DNA from 3 places in the Azoarcus sp. DD4 genome. Region 2 is predicted to be linked to each of the others. Evidence: predicted binding sites of a transcription regulator. Region 2 holds the regulator's gene; each other region holds the start of a gene.
The links. Region 2 encodes sigma-54, which starts transcription at its own class of promoters, with help from an activator protein. Its sites were predicted from a motif close to TGGCACGCTTNCTGCTNA; they were not measured.
Positions count from the first base shown of each region.

Region 1: CJ010_RS15525 (MSMEG_0572/Sll0783 family nitrogen starvation response protein) is a predicted target of sigma-54. The motif match lies at 1,877-1,894, and genes of this name have one in related genera.
Region 3: atzF (allophanate hydrolase) is a predicted target of sigma-54. The motif match lies at 2,584-2,601, and genes of this name have one in related genera.

Region 1 is NZ_CP022958.1:3,364,173-3,368,449, forward strand. Features, by position in the region: gene CJ010_RS15520 (PLP-dependent aminotransferase family protein) at 196-1,593, shown strand; gene CJ010_RS15525 (MSMEG_0572/Sll0783 family nitrogen starvation response protein) at 1,987-2,469, shown strand; gene CJ010_RS15530 (Nit6803 family nitrilase) at 2,492-3,508, shown strand; gene CJ010_RS15535 (MSMEG_0568 family radical SAM protein) at 3,465-4,277, shown strand, end outside.
Region 2 is NZ_CP022958.1:713,625-717,901, forward strand. Features, by position in the region: gene ptsN (PTS IIA-like nitrogen regulatory protein PtsN) at 1-348, opposite strand, end outside; gene hpf (ribosome hibernation-promoting factor, HPF/YfiA family) at 485-808, opposite strand; gene CJ010_RS03425 (RNA polymerase factor sigma-54) at 822-2,279, opposite strand; gene lptB (LPS export ABC transporter ATP-binding protein) at 2,292-3,014, opposite strand; gene recX (recombination regulator RecX) at 3,001-3,450, opposite strand; gene recA (recombinase RecA) at 3,468-4,277, opposite strand, start outside.
Region 3 is NZ_CP022958.1:5,370,624-5,374,900, forward strand. Features, by position in the region: gene CJ010_RS24940 (BMP family ABC transporter substrate-binding protein) at 1-676, opposite strand, end outside; gene atzF (allophanate hydrolase) at 737-2,539, opposite strand; gene CJ010_RS24950 (homoserine O-acetyltransferase) at 2,907-4,034, shown strand; gene metW (methionine biosynthesis protein MetW) at 4,036-4,277, shown strand, end outside.

The DNA of each region.
Region 1 (4,277 bases), 2.7 Mb from region 2:
GGGGAGGGCGGAATGTATATCACATTCCCGCCGGACCGCTGCCATCGGCATACGCCTCAGCCCTGGCCAGGGCGCGAAAGCGACCGACGCTGCCGTTCAGGCTCTCCATGTCCCGGAGCATGCCGGCACGATCAACGATGACTTGATCGCATCAGATGCATACAATGCCGTCAATTCATTCGCTTGTATGTCTCGATGCGCACCCACAAACAGATCTGGACGCCGACCTCCATCGCCACCGACAAGCCGGCCTACCTCGCCATCGCGGATGCCATCGCCGACGACATCCGCCAGGGCCGGCTGGCAGCCAACGCGCAGCTGCCGCCGCAGCGCCAGTTGGCCGACGTGCTCGGCTACAACTTCACCACCATCAGCCGCGCCTACGCCGAGGCCCAGCGCCGCGGGCTGACCGACGCCCGTGTCGGCCAGGGTACCTTCGTGCGCGCCGACGCCTGTCCGCGCAGCCGGCCGGCACCGGCGCGCGCGCCGCTGATCGACATGTCGATGAATCTGCCGCCCGAGCCCGACCGGCCCGAGCTGCTGGCGCGCATGGAAACCGGCATGAAGCGGCTGTGCGGCGACATCCGCGGCCTGCTGCGCTACCAGCCCTTCGGCGGCGGGCCGGACGAGCGCGACGCCGCGGTGCAGTGGCTGGCGCGGCGCGGCATCACCACCAGCCCTGACCGGGTGCTGGTCTGCCCCGGCACCCACAGCGTGCTCAACGCGCTGTTCAGCCTGCTGGTCGGCAGCGGCGGCGGCCGCATCTGCTGCGACAACATCACCTACCCCGGCGTGCGCGCGCTCGCCGCGCTGCACGGCATCAGCCTGATCGGCCTGGCCGCCGACCGCGACGGCATCCTGCCGGAAGCCTTCGAAGCCGCCTGCCGCGACAGCCAGCCGGCGGCGCTCTACTGCAACCCGACGCTGCAGAACCCCAACACGGTGACGATGCCGCTCGCCCGCCGCGAGGCGCTGGCCGAGATCGCCGCGCGCCACCGCGTCCCCATCATCGAGGACGATCCCTACAGCCTGCTGCCCGAGGCGCCGCCGCCCAGCTTCTTCAGCCTGCTGCCCGAGCTCACCTACCATGTCTGCGGGCTGTCGAAGACGATCGGCGCCGGCCTGCGCATCGCCTACCTCGCGGTGCCGGATACCCGCCAGCTGCCGCGCCTGTCCGCCATCCTGCGCGCGGTGTCGGTGATGGCGCCGCCGCTGTCGATGGCGATCGCCACCGAGTGGATCGCCGACGGCACCGGCGACGCGCTGGTCGCCTTCGTCCGCGAAGAATCGCGCGCCCGCCAGCTACTGGCGGCACAGGCACTGGCGGGCGTGAGCTACCTCGCCTCGCCCGACGGCTTCCACCTGTGGCTGCCGCTGCCGGAAGGCTGGAGCCGGGTGAGCTTCGCCACCCATCTGCGCTCCAGCGGCATCGGCGTGGTCACCAGCGACGCTTTCCTGGTCGGCGGCCCGGCGGTGGAGGCGGTACGTATCTGCCTCGGCGGCACCGCCAGCCGCGCCGACGTCAGCCATGCGATGGAGCTGGTGGGTGCGGCGCTGTCGCATCCGCCGGCAATCTATTCGTCCATCGTCTGAGCCCCGCCGGCCCATCCCCTGGCCGGCGTGCAGCACGCTCCGTTCTCATCCCCGGCGGATCATCGATCCGCCGCTCTCGCTGGCCATCTCGTCGCTCGCCACACAATTGCATGCATACAATACATGCACAATTGACGTGCGCACTCAGCCGGTCCGCGCACAGTCGCTGTGCGTCAACAACGCCATGCGTTGCCGGACTTTCGCTACGCCGAACGACGAGCTGATCGCACTTTCCCTTGCCATCACTGTGCTTTATTGTATGCATACAATATTGCATCATTGATGGCACATCGATTGCTAAATTGATCCTGCGCACCGCGGCGGATCATCCGGCAACCGACCTCGCCCCCCTCCGCGGCGCGCATTCGATCCCAACTGAACAAAGGAACCGACATGCCCGCTGTGACCCTGCCCCCCCATGCCGCCGGTGATTTCTTCGTCGATTACGAAGAGAAAGTGTTCGAGGACGTCAAGGCCGAACCCGGCCAGAAGGCGCTGGTGACCTTCCACACCGTCGCCTTCGAAGGCTCAATCGGCCTGGTCAACCTGCTGCAGGCCACCCGCCTGCTGCGCAAGGGTTTCGACACCACCATCCTGCTCTACGGCCCGGGCGTGACCCTGGGCGTGCAGCGCGGCTTTCCGCGCATCGGCGACGAAGCCTTCCCCGGCCACCTGGCAATGAACAAGCAGATCGCCAAGTTCATCGAGGAAGGCGGCAAGGTCTATGCGTGCCGCTTCGCGCTGCAGGCGCTCTACGGCCACGGCGAACCGGCGCTGATCCCCGGCATCCGCCCGATCAGCCCGCTCGACGTGATGGACATCCAGCTGCTCGCCAAGCGCGACAACGCCTTCGTCGTCAACACCTGGACGCTCTAAGCGCCGCCGCGAGGAGATGAGCATGACGACCCCGCGTATCGTCCGCGTCGCCGCGGTGCAGATGGCGCCCGACCTGGAATCCGCAGACGGCACGGTGGACAAAGTCTGCCGCGCCATCCTGGAAGCCGGTGAGAAAGGCGCGCGCATGGTGGTCTTCCCCGAGACCTTCGTGCCCTACTACCCCTACTTCTCCTTCATCCAGCCGGCGGTGACGATGGGCGCCGCCCACCTCGAGCTCTACGAGCGCGCGGTGACGGTGCCCGGCCCGGTCACCCTGGCCGTGGGCGAAGCGGCGCGGCGGGCGGGCGCGGTCGTCGTGCTCGGCGTCAACGAACGCGACCACGGCTCGCTCTACAACACCCAGCTGATCTTCGACGAGACCGGCGCGCTGGTACTCAAGCGCCGCAAGATCACCCCGACCTACCACGAGCGCATGGTGTGGGGCCAAGGCGACGGCAGCGGCCTCAAGGTGGTGGAAACCGGCATCGGCCGCATCGGCGCGCTCGCCTGCTGGGAGCACTACAACCCGCTCGCTCGCTACACCCTGATGGCGCAGCACGAGGAAATCCACGCCGCGCAGTTCCCCGGCTCGATGGTCGGCCAGATCTTCGCCGACCAGATGGCGGTGACCATCCGCCACCACGCGCTGGAATCCGGCTGCTTCGTGGTGAACGCCACCGGCTGGCTGACCGACGCGCAGATCGAGTCCATCACCCCCGACCCGGCGATGCAGCGCGCGCTGCGCGGCGGCTGCCACACCGCCATCGTGTCGCCGGAAGGCAATTACGTCTGCGAACCGCTCACCGAGGGCGAAGGCATGCTGGTGGCCGACCTCGACATGCGGCTGGTCACCAAGCGCAAGCGGATGATGGATTCGGTCGGCCACTACGCGCGGCCGGAACTGCTGTCGCTGCACGCCGACCTCGCCCCCAAGCCGGCGCTGCACACGCAGCTGGCTGCGTCCCTCCCTTTCCCTTCTCAGGCAGGAGCCGACCATGTCGACGACGACCGCATTGCGCCCGCAACAGCTGATCTCTGAACTGCAGAGCCACGGCTTCCGCCTGGAAGGCGTGCCGTCCGAGATCCACAGCCGGCGCGGCGGCGCCGGGCCGTCGGACCACGCCACCGTGCTGATCGACGGCCGTCCGGTGATGATCCCCATCCACACCGGCCGCGCGCTCAATTCGCCCTATCTTGCCTCGCCGCCGGACACCGACGGCGCGGCGACGATCAAGCGCGACGGCCAGCATGTGGCGCGCATCGCCTTCGCCCGCCAGCCGCGCTTCTACCGGCTGCAGACGCTGGACGGCGTGCCCTACAGCCACATCGCCACGCTGCACAGCACCGACGTGCTCGCCACCACCGTGCTGCAGACCTGCACCCGCTACCAGAGCCGCACGAAGAGCTGCCAGTTCTGCAGCATCGGCCAGTCGCTCGCCGCCGGCCGCACCGTCGCCCGCAAGACGCCGGAACAGCTGGCCGAGGTCGCCCGCGCCGCGGTGCTGCTCGACGGCGTGCGCCACATGGTGATGACCACCGGCACCCCGCCCACGCCCGACCGCGGCGCCCGCATCATGTGCGAAAGCGCCGAGGCCATCCGCGCCGCGGTCGATCTGCCGCTGCAGGCCCAGTTCGAGCCGCCCGACGACTTCGCCTGGTTCCGCCGTGTGCGCGATGCCGGCGTCGATACCCTGGGCATGCACCTGGAAGTGGTCACCCCGGCGCTGCGCCAGCGCATCATGCCGGGCAAGGCGGCGATCCCGGTGGAACGTTACGACGAAGCCTTCGCCGCTGCGGTGGAGGTGTTC
Region 2 (4,277 bases):
TAATTGCAGATGGGCCTCGTTGGCCTGTTCCGGTACCAGCAGGACGAACAGCAGGTTGACCGGACGACCGTCGGGGGCGTCGAACTGCACCGGCGTCGACAGGCGCAGGAAGGCGCCCGCGGCTTCCTTCAGGCCCTTGATGCGGCCATGCGGAATGGCGATGCCCTGGCCCAGACCGGTGGAGCCGAGTCGTTCGCGGGAGAACAGACTGTCGAATACAGTGCTGCGGGCAATGCCCTGATTGTTTTCGAACAGCAGGCCGGCATGCTCGAAAACCCGCTTCTTGCTGCTGGCATCGAGGTCGACCACCACGTTGGAGAGTGGCAGGAGTTGGGCTATCAGGCTCATGCGCTGGAAAGCTTGCGCGGCGCCGGCGACGCTGGCACCGCGGGATGGCGGTCTGGCGATCGGGGGTGCGGGCAGGCGCGTCGTGAAAACGCGCGGATTATACCCACACCCTAGATCGGACGACGTAATGAAAAGATCACGCTTCGGGGCTTTGGTGCTTGAGCGCGTCGTGGTTGTGATCGGCCACCTTCTGCTTGTACTTCTGCACCTGGCGATCGAGCTTGTCGGTCATGCTGTCGATGGCGGCGTAGAGGTTGGCATCGTCGCTCTCGACGTAGATGTCCTTGCCGCGCACGTGTACGGTGACCTCGGCTTTTTGCTTCAGCTTCTCCACCGAGAGAATCACGTTCACGCTGGTGACGTTGTCGAAATGAGCGATGACGCGGTCCAGCTTCGTCATCACGTATTCGCGGATGGCCGGCGTGACTTCGACGTGATGCCCGGTGATGTTGAGATTCATGATGACTCCTCTTTCAGATCGTTTTGCGCAGACTGACCGGCGGGATATTGAGTGACTCGCGGTACTTGGCGATGGTACGCCTTGCCACCACGATACCCTGCTGGCCCAATAATTCGGCAATCCTGGCGTCGGACAGGGGTTTTTTCCTGTCCTCGGCATCGACCAGCTGGCGAATCAGCGCGCGAATCGCCGTGGAAGAGGCCGCGCCACCGGTGTCGGTGGCGACATGGCTGCCGAAGAAATACTTGAGTTCGAACACGCCGCGCGGGGTCGCCATGAACTTCTGCGTGGTGACGCGCGACACAGTGGATTCGTGCAATTCGAGCTGGTCCGCGATCTCCCTGAGCGTGAGCGGCCGCATCGCCACCTCCCCATGATCGAAGAACTGCCGCTGCTGGTCAACGATGGCCTGGGAGACGCGCAGGATGGTGTCGAAGCGCTGCTGCACGTTCTTGATCAGCCAGCGCGCCTCCTGCAACTGGCTGGTCAGGCCGCCGCCCTGGCCGCGGTTCTGCTGCAGGATGCTGGCGTAGAGCTGGTTGATGCGCAGGCGCGGCATCGCCTCGGGGTTGAGCTGCACCGTCCAGCGGCCGCGCTGCTTGCGGACCACCACGTCGGGCAGCACGTAGCGGGTTTCTTCCACCGAGTGCTGGGCGCCCGGATGCGGGTCCAGGCGGCAGATCAGGGCATGGGCCGCGCGCAGGGCGTCGTCGTCGCAGCCGGTGAGCTTCTTGAGCTTGGCGAAATTGCGCTCGGCGAGCAGTTCGAGATGCTGGCTGACGATTTCCAGCGCCAAGTTGCGCACCGGGTTGGCCGGCATCGCCTGCAGTTGCAGCGCCAGGCATTCCTGCGGGGTGCGTGCGCCTATGCCGGCGGGCTCCAGGCTCTGCACGTGGCGCAATGCGATGCTCAGGTCGTCGAGTTCGACGTCGAGCTCCGGCGGCAGGAGTTCGAGCAGTTCTTCGAGCTCCTGGTGTAGGTAGCCGTCGTCGTCCAGTGCCTCGATCAGAAAGCGCACCAGGGAGCGATCACGGTCGGACAGCGGCGACAGGGCGACTTGCTGGTCGAGATGGTCGCGCAGCGAGATGCCGGCAGCCTGGAATTCCTGGAAGTCGACGTCGTCGTCATCGTCGCGGTTGCCGCTCGAACCGCTGCCGCTGCCCGACCAGTCCATGCCTTCCTCGAAGCTGGCGGAGTCGCTGTTCTCGGAGCGTGGTTCGTGCTCGGGAGCCGCATCGCCGGGGCCATCGCCGGTCGACGTGCTCTGGGTGGCACCGGAGGGCGCGATCGAAGCCTGGAAATCGTGACCGCCGTCGGGCTCCTCGCGCTCCAGCATCGGGTTCTCGAGCAGGAAGCGCTCGATCTCGGTGTTGAGCTCCAGCGTGGAGAGCTGCAGCAGCTTGATGGACTGCTGCAGCTGCGGCGTCAGCGTGAGGTGCTGGGAGAGCTTGAGTTGTAGCGTGGGCTTCATGGTGGGCGGCGGTCAGAGACGGAAGTGCTCGCCGAGATATACCTGGCGGACTTGCTCGTTGTCGATGATTTCCCGCGGCTGGCCACTGGCCAGGACGCGCCCTTCGCTGATGATGGCGGCGCGGTCGCAGATGCCCAGGGTTTCGCGCACGTTGTGGTCGGTGATCAGCACACCGATGCCGCGTTCCTTGAGGAAGCGGATGATCTTCTGGATGTCGAGCACCGCAATGGGGTCGACACCGGCGAAGGGTTCGTCGAGCAGGATTAGACGCGGATCGGTGGCGAGCGCGCGCGCGATCTCGCAGCGGCGGCGCTCGCCACCGGACAGTGAAATCGCGGTGCTGTTGCGCAGGTGGGCGATGCCGAGTTCCTCGAGCAGTTCTTCCAGGCGCTCTGCCACGCGGCCGCTGTCGAGGCCGCGCAGTTCGAGCACCGCCTGGATGTTCTCCGCCACCGTGAGCTTGCGGAACACGCTCATTTCCTGTGGCAGGTAGGACAGGCCGAGGCGGGCGCGTTCGTGGATGGGCAGGTGGGTGAGGCGGGCGTCTTCGAGCAGGATCTCGCCGCCATCGGCCCGCACCAGACCGACGATCATGTAGAAACAGGTGGTCTTGCCGGCGCCGTTGGGGCCGAGCAGGCCGACGACCTCGCCCGCGTCGACTTCGAAGCCGACGTCGTGCACCACGGTGCGCGCCTTGTAGCGCTTTTGAAGTCCGGTGACCTTAAGCAGACTCATCGGGGCTTTCTTTCAGTATTTTGCGGATCAGGTCGGAAGCGAAGCCCCGGCTTTGCAGGAAGCGGGCCTGTCGCGCCCATTTGCGTGCATCGCCCGGGGCGCTGCCGAACTTCGCCTGCCACACCGCGCGGGCGCGATCGAGTTCGGAATCGCCGCACTCGGCGGCCAGTGCCTCGTCTATCGTCTCGGCGGCGACGCCGCGCCGGGTGAGTTCGCGGCGCAGGCGGGCGGCGCCGAAACGTCCGGCCTTGCCGCGCACCCAGGCGCCGGCGAAGCGGGTGTCGGAGAGCAGGCCGAGTTCGCTCATCCGACCGAGTACTTCGTCCACTTCCTCCGCATCGCCGTGGGCGGCCAGCTTGCGCGCCAGTTCGCTGCGGGAATGCTCCCGCCGCGCCAGATGGCGGATCGCTCGTTCGCGCAGGCTGGGTTCGCCCATGGTCGTGTGACCCGAAGTCAGGCCTCGGCCGCCGCCGGCAGGATGCCGTCGACCGGCATTTCCTTGAGGCCGAGGGCGACGCGGACCTTGTTCTCGATCTCGCGCGCCAGTGCCGGGTTGGCGCGCAGGAATTCGCGAGCGTTGTCCTTGCCCTGGCCGATCTTGTCGCCGTTGTAGGCGTACCAGGCGCCGGACTTGTCGACGATCTTGTGATCCACGCCGAGGTCGATGATCTCACCCTCGCGCGACACGCCTTCGCCGTAGAGGATGTCGAAGTGCGCTTCCTTGAACGGCGGCGACACCTTGTTCTTGACGACCTTGACCTTGGTTTCCGAGCCGACCACTTCGTCGCCGCGCTTGATCGTGCCGGTGCGGCGGATGTCCATGCGCACCGAGGCGTAGAACTTGAGCGCGTTGCCGCCGGTGGTGGTTTCCGGGTTGCCGAACATCACACCGATCTTCATGCGGATCTGGTTGATGAAGATCACCAGGGTGTTGGTGCGCTTGATGTTGGCGGTGAGCTTGCGCAGCGCCTGGCTCATCAGGCGGGCCTGCAGGCCGGGCAGCTGGTCGCCCATCTCGCCTTCGATTTCGGCCTTGGGCGTGAGCGCGGCGACCGAGTCGATGACGACGACGTCGACACCGCCCGAGCGCACCAGCATGTCGGCGATTTCGAGCGCCTGTTCGCCGGTGTCAGGCTGCGAGATCAGCAGGTCGGTGATGTTCACGCCGAGCTTTTCGGCATAGCCGACGTCGAGCGCGTGCTCGGCGTCGATGAAGGCCGCGGTGCCGCCCAGCTTCTGCATTTCGGCGACGACCTGCAGCGT
Region 3 (4,277 bases), 740 kb from region 2:
CCTGGTCGATCAGGCTGTTCGCGGCTTCCGCCTCCTTCACCGGCAGCGACCAGTCGCCGGTGAACACCACCCGCAAGGTGGCCGTCGGATTGACGGAGCGCGCCCCCAGCAGGAAGGCGTTGATATTGCGCAGCACCTGCGGAATGGGCTTGGCGGCGATGAAGCCGAGCTTGCCGGTCTTGCTCGCCGAAGCGGCGGCGATACCGTCAAGGTACTGGCATTCGTCGATGTAACCGAAGAAGCTGCCGACGTTGGCCGGGTGCTTGCCGGCGGTCCACAACCCGCCGCAGTGGGCGAAGCGCACCTTGGGGTATTTCTCCGCCATCTTCAACACGTGCGGATCGAAGTAGCCGAAGGAAGTTGCGAAGATCAGCGTGGCGCCATCCTGCACGATCATCGCCTCCATCGTCTTCTGCACCGCGACCGTCTCCGGCACCTTTTCTTCCTCTATCACCTTCACGCCGGGCAGCTTCTTGATGACCGCCGCAGCCTGGGCCTGCGCCTGGTTGTAGCCGAAGTCGTCGCGCGGGCCGACGTAGATCACGCCGACCACAAGCTTGTCGGCCGCCTGCGCGCTGCCGATGCCGAAGGGCAGACTGTGGGCGATCCCGGCTGCGGCACCGGCGCCGAGCACGCGGAGGACATCGCGACGGGTGGTCTGTCTGGACTGGCTCATTTCCTTGCTCCCTCTCTGTTTGGTGAGAAATCGGTGGGGACTGCGTCCGCCGCCGGCTGATCAGGCCAGCGCCTGTGTCCGCAGGTAGTTGCGCCAGCCACCGCTGGCGCTGATGTCCTGCGCACTGCTCGCCGCGAGGCCTTCGCAGATGAAACCCTTGAGCTCGCGCCCGCCCTCCAGCACCACGGTGCCGATGGCCAATGGCGCCGGGATCAGCGCAACGAAACTGCCGAAGTGACGGGCAGGCAATTCCCATACCTCTACTTCGATGGCCGCGCCGCCCGACGCCACGCGGACGAGGCCGGGCTTGGGCGGCGTCGTGCCCGGCAGCGCGAACAAGCGGTATTCCGGCGCCGTGCGGGTGGTTTCCAGCAGGCGGGCATTACGTTCGACGAGCTGCCAGTTGAGCGGCAATCCGCTCAGGTGGGCGCCGACGACCACCAGCCGCACGGTCGGTTCGCTGCCGGGCAGCGGCGGCAAGGGCGTCGTGCGGCGGGGCGGTTCGAGCGTGCCGGTGCCGAGCCGGGTGTGCAGCAGGGGCTCCCACCGGCGCGCCAGCTCGGCCAGGCGGTGGTCGGCGCCGCTCGGGCCGATCAGGGTCACCCCGGCCGGCAGGCCGTCGCCGCGGAACGGCCCGGGCACGGCCAGCGCGCACAGACGCAGCAGATTGACGAAGTTGGTGTAGCGACCGAGATGGGTGTTGCACTCGATCGGGCTGCGCGCGATCTGCTCGCGGGTGTAGAAGGCCGGCATGGTCGGTACCAGCAGCAGGTCGATCTTGTCGAACTGTGCCTGACACTGCGCCTGCAGTTCGGCCAGGCGGTACTGGCCGCGGAAGGCATCGGCGGCCGAGAAGCAGTCGGCGCGGCCGATGATCGCGGCTACATGGCGATCCATGCTGGCGCGATGTTCGTCGAGGAAGCTGCCGAGCGCCACCCGCCGTTCGGCCACCCACGGCCCCTCGTAAAGCAGGGCCGAGACCTCGTGGAAGGGCGTCATGTCTATCATCTCGACGCGTATTCCGGCGCGTTCGCCGAGGCGCGAAAGCGCGAGCGAGAACGCTTGCCAGGCCGCCGCATCGAGCTCCTTCTTCAGCTCGATCGGCACGCCCACCACCAGCGGCTGGTGGTCGGGGCCGAGCGGCAGCACCGGCTGCGCACCGTAGGCAAAGCGGCCCAGCACCCGCCAGGCGTCGGCCACGGTGTGGGCGAACACCGACACGCAATCGAGCGAACGGCACGCCGGAAACACACCCTCGTTGCTCACCAGGCCGGGCGTGGGCTTGAGTCCGACCAGATTGCAGCAGCCGGCCGGGATGCGGCCGGAGCCGGCGGTGTCGGTGCCGAGCGCAAAGGCGACCAGGCCGCGCGCGGTGACCGCGGCCGAACCGGAGCTGGAACCGCCCGAGATGTAGCGCGCGTCGAAGGGATTGCTGACCTCGCCATAGGGCGAGCGGGTACCGACCAGACCGGTGGCGAACTGGTCGAGGTTGGTCTTGCCCACCATCAGCGCGCCGGCCGCCTCCAGGCTTTCTACCGCCGCCGCCGAACGGCGCGGCATGTAGCTGAAGGCGGGGCAGGCCGCGGTCGTCGGCAGACCGGCGACGTCGATGTTGTCCTTGACCGCGAAGGGCACGCCGAGCAGGGGGAAGCGTTCCAGCGCACGATCCGGTCCGTCGCGCAGTGCTGCCGCCAGCTCGGCCGCGCGGGCCCGCAGGCGCTCGGCCGGTGCAGTGCAGATCCACATTGCCGGATCGACCGCGGCAGCGATGCGCGCCAATACTGCCTCGACCACCTGCTCCGGTCGCTGCACACCGCTGCGATAGGCCTCCAGCAAACCCTCGACGGTGAGTACTTGCGGCATGGCTGGCATCGTCGCCCTCTTCTTGGATTCAAGATGGAATACAAGAAGCAATATCCAAGCCACGGCACTTCCTGAGCCCGTTCCCCTTGATTGGCGCGCATTTGTTGCATATCGGAAGACAGGCGGCGGCGTGGCCATGCACCACCGCGGGGAAAATCCGCGCCCCCCGCCCCGGAACAGGGCGCGCCGGACGGGGCTGCAGCGCCGCGCCGCACGTTTGACTTTTGCCCGGCGCAGCGCTACTTTTCGGCCACCTAGCGCCGATTTGAACCACAGCTTGCGGGCGCTCAATAAATCCGGCTAAAGCGAGGGCGACCCAGTCCGCGTTTTCCAGCCGGCTGGGTTTTTTGTTTTTCACGCAAAGATCATGACCGAACCCCAATCCGTCGGGATCGTGACGCCACAGACGGCGCACTTCGCCGAGCCGCTGGCGCTGCGCAGCGGCGGCACGCTCGCCGACTACGACCTGGTCTATGAAACCTATGGCGAACTCAACGCCGCGCGCAGCAACGCGGTGCTGGTCTGCCACGCCCTGTCCGGCTCGCACCACGTCGCCGGCGTGTATGCGGACGACACGCGCAACGTCGGCTGGTGGGACAACCTGATTGGCCCCGGCAAGCCGCTCGACACGCGCAAGTTCTTCGTCATCGGGGTGAACAACCTCGGCGGCTGCTACGGCAGCACCGGGCCAGGTTCGATCAATCCTGCCACCGGCAAGCCCTGGGGCGCCGACTTCCCCTTCGTCACGGTGGAAGACTGGGTGGATGCGCAGGCGCGGCTGGCCGACCGCCTCGGCATCGCCCGCTTCGCCGCCATTGTCGGCGGCAGCCTGGGCGGCATGCAGGCGCTGTCGTGGGCACTGCAGTATCCGGAGCGCGTCGGCCACGCCGCGGTGATCGCCTCGGCGCCCAAGCTCACCGCGCAGAACATCGCCTTCAACGAGGTCGCCCGCCAGGCCATCCTCACCGATCCCGAATTCCACGGCGGCCACTACTACGAGCACGGCGTGGTGCCGGCCCGCGGCCTGAAACTGGCACGCATGATTGGCCACATCACCTACCTGTCCGACGATTCGATGGGCGAGAAATTCGGCCGCAGCCTGCGCCACGGCAAGGCGGTATACAGCTACGACGTCGAATTCGAGATCGAGTCCTACCTGCGCTACCAGGGCGACAAGTTCGCCGGCTACTTCGACGCCAACACCTACCTGCTGACGACCAAGACGCTGGACTACTTCGACCCGGCCTTCGAACATGGCGGCAACCTCAACGCCGCCCTCGCCCGCGCCAGCGCCGACTTCCTGGTGGTGTCCTTCACCACCGACTGGCGCTTCTCGCCGGCGCGCTCGCACGAGATCGTTTACGCCCTGCTGCACAACCGCCGCAACGTCAGCTACGCGGAGATCGACTGCCCGGCCGGGCACGACTCCTTCCTGCTCGACGACCCGCAATACCACGCGCTGCTCAGCGCCTGGTTCGACCGCATCGAGGTGTGAGATGGCGGCCTATCGCTACGACTACGACGTGATTGCGCAGTGGATCGCCCCCGGCGAGAAGGTGCTGGACCTCGGCTGCGGCGACGGCAGCCTGCTCAAGCACCTGATCGCGGTACGTCAGGTGCAGGGCTACGGCGTCGAGAACGATCCCGACAAGCTGATCGCCTGCGTGAAGAACGGGGTGAACGCGATCCAGGTCGATATGGAAAACGGCTTGTCCGGCTTCGAGGACGGCTTCTTCGA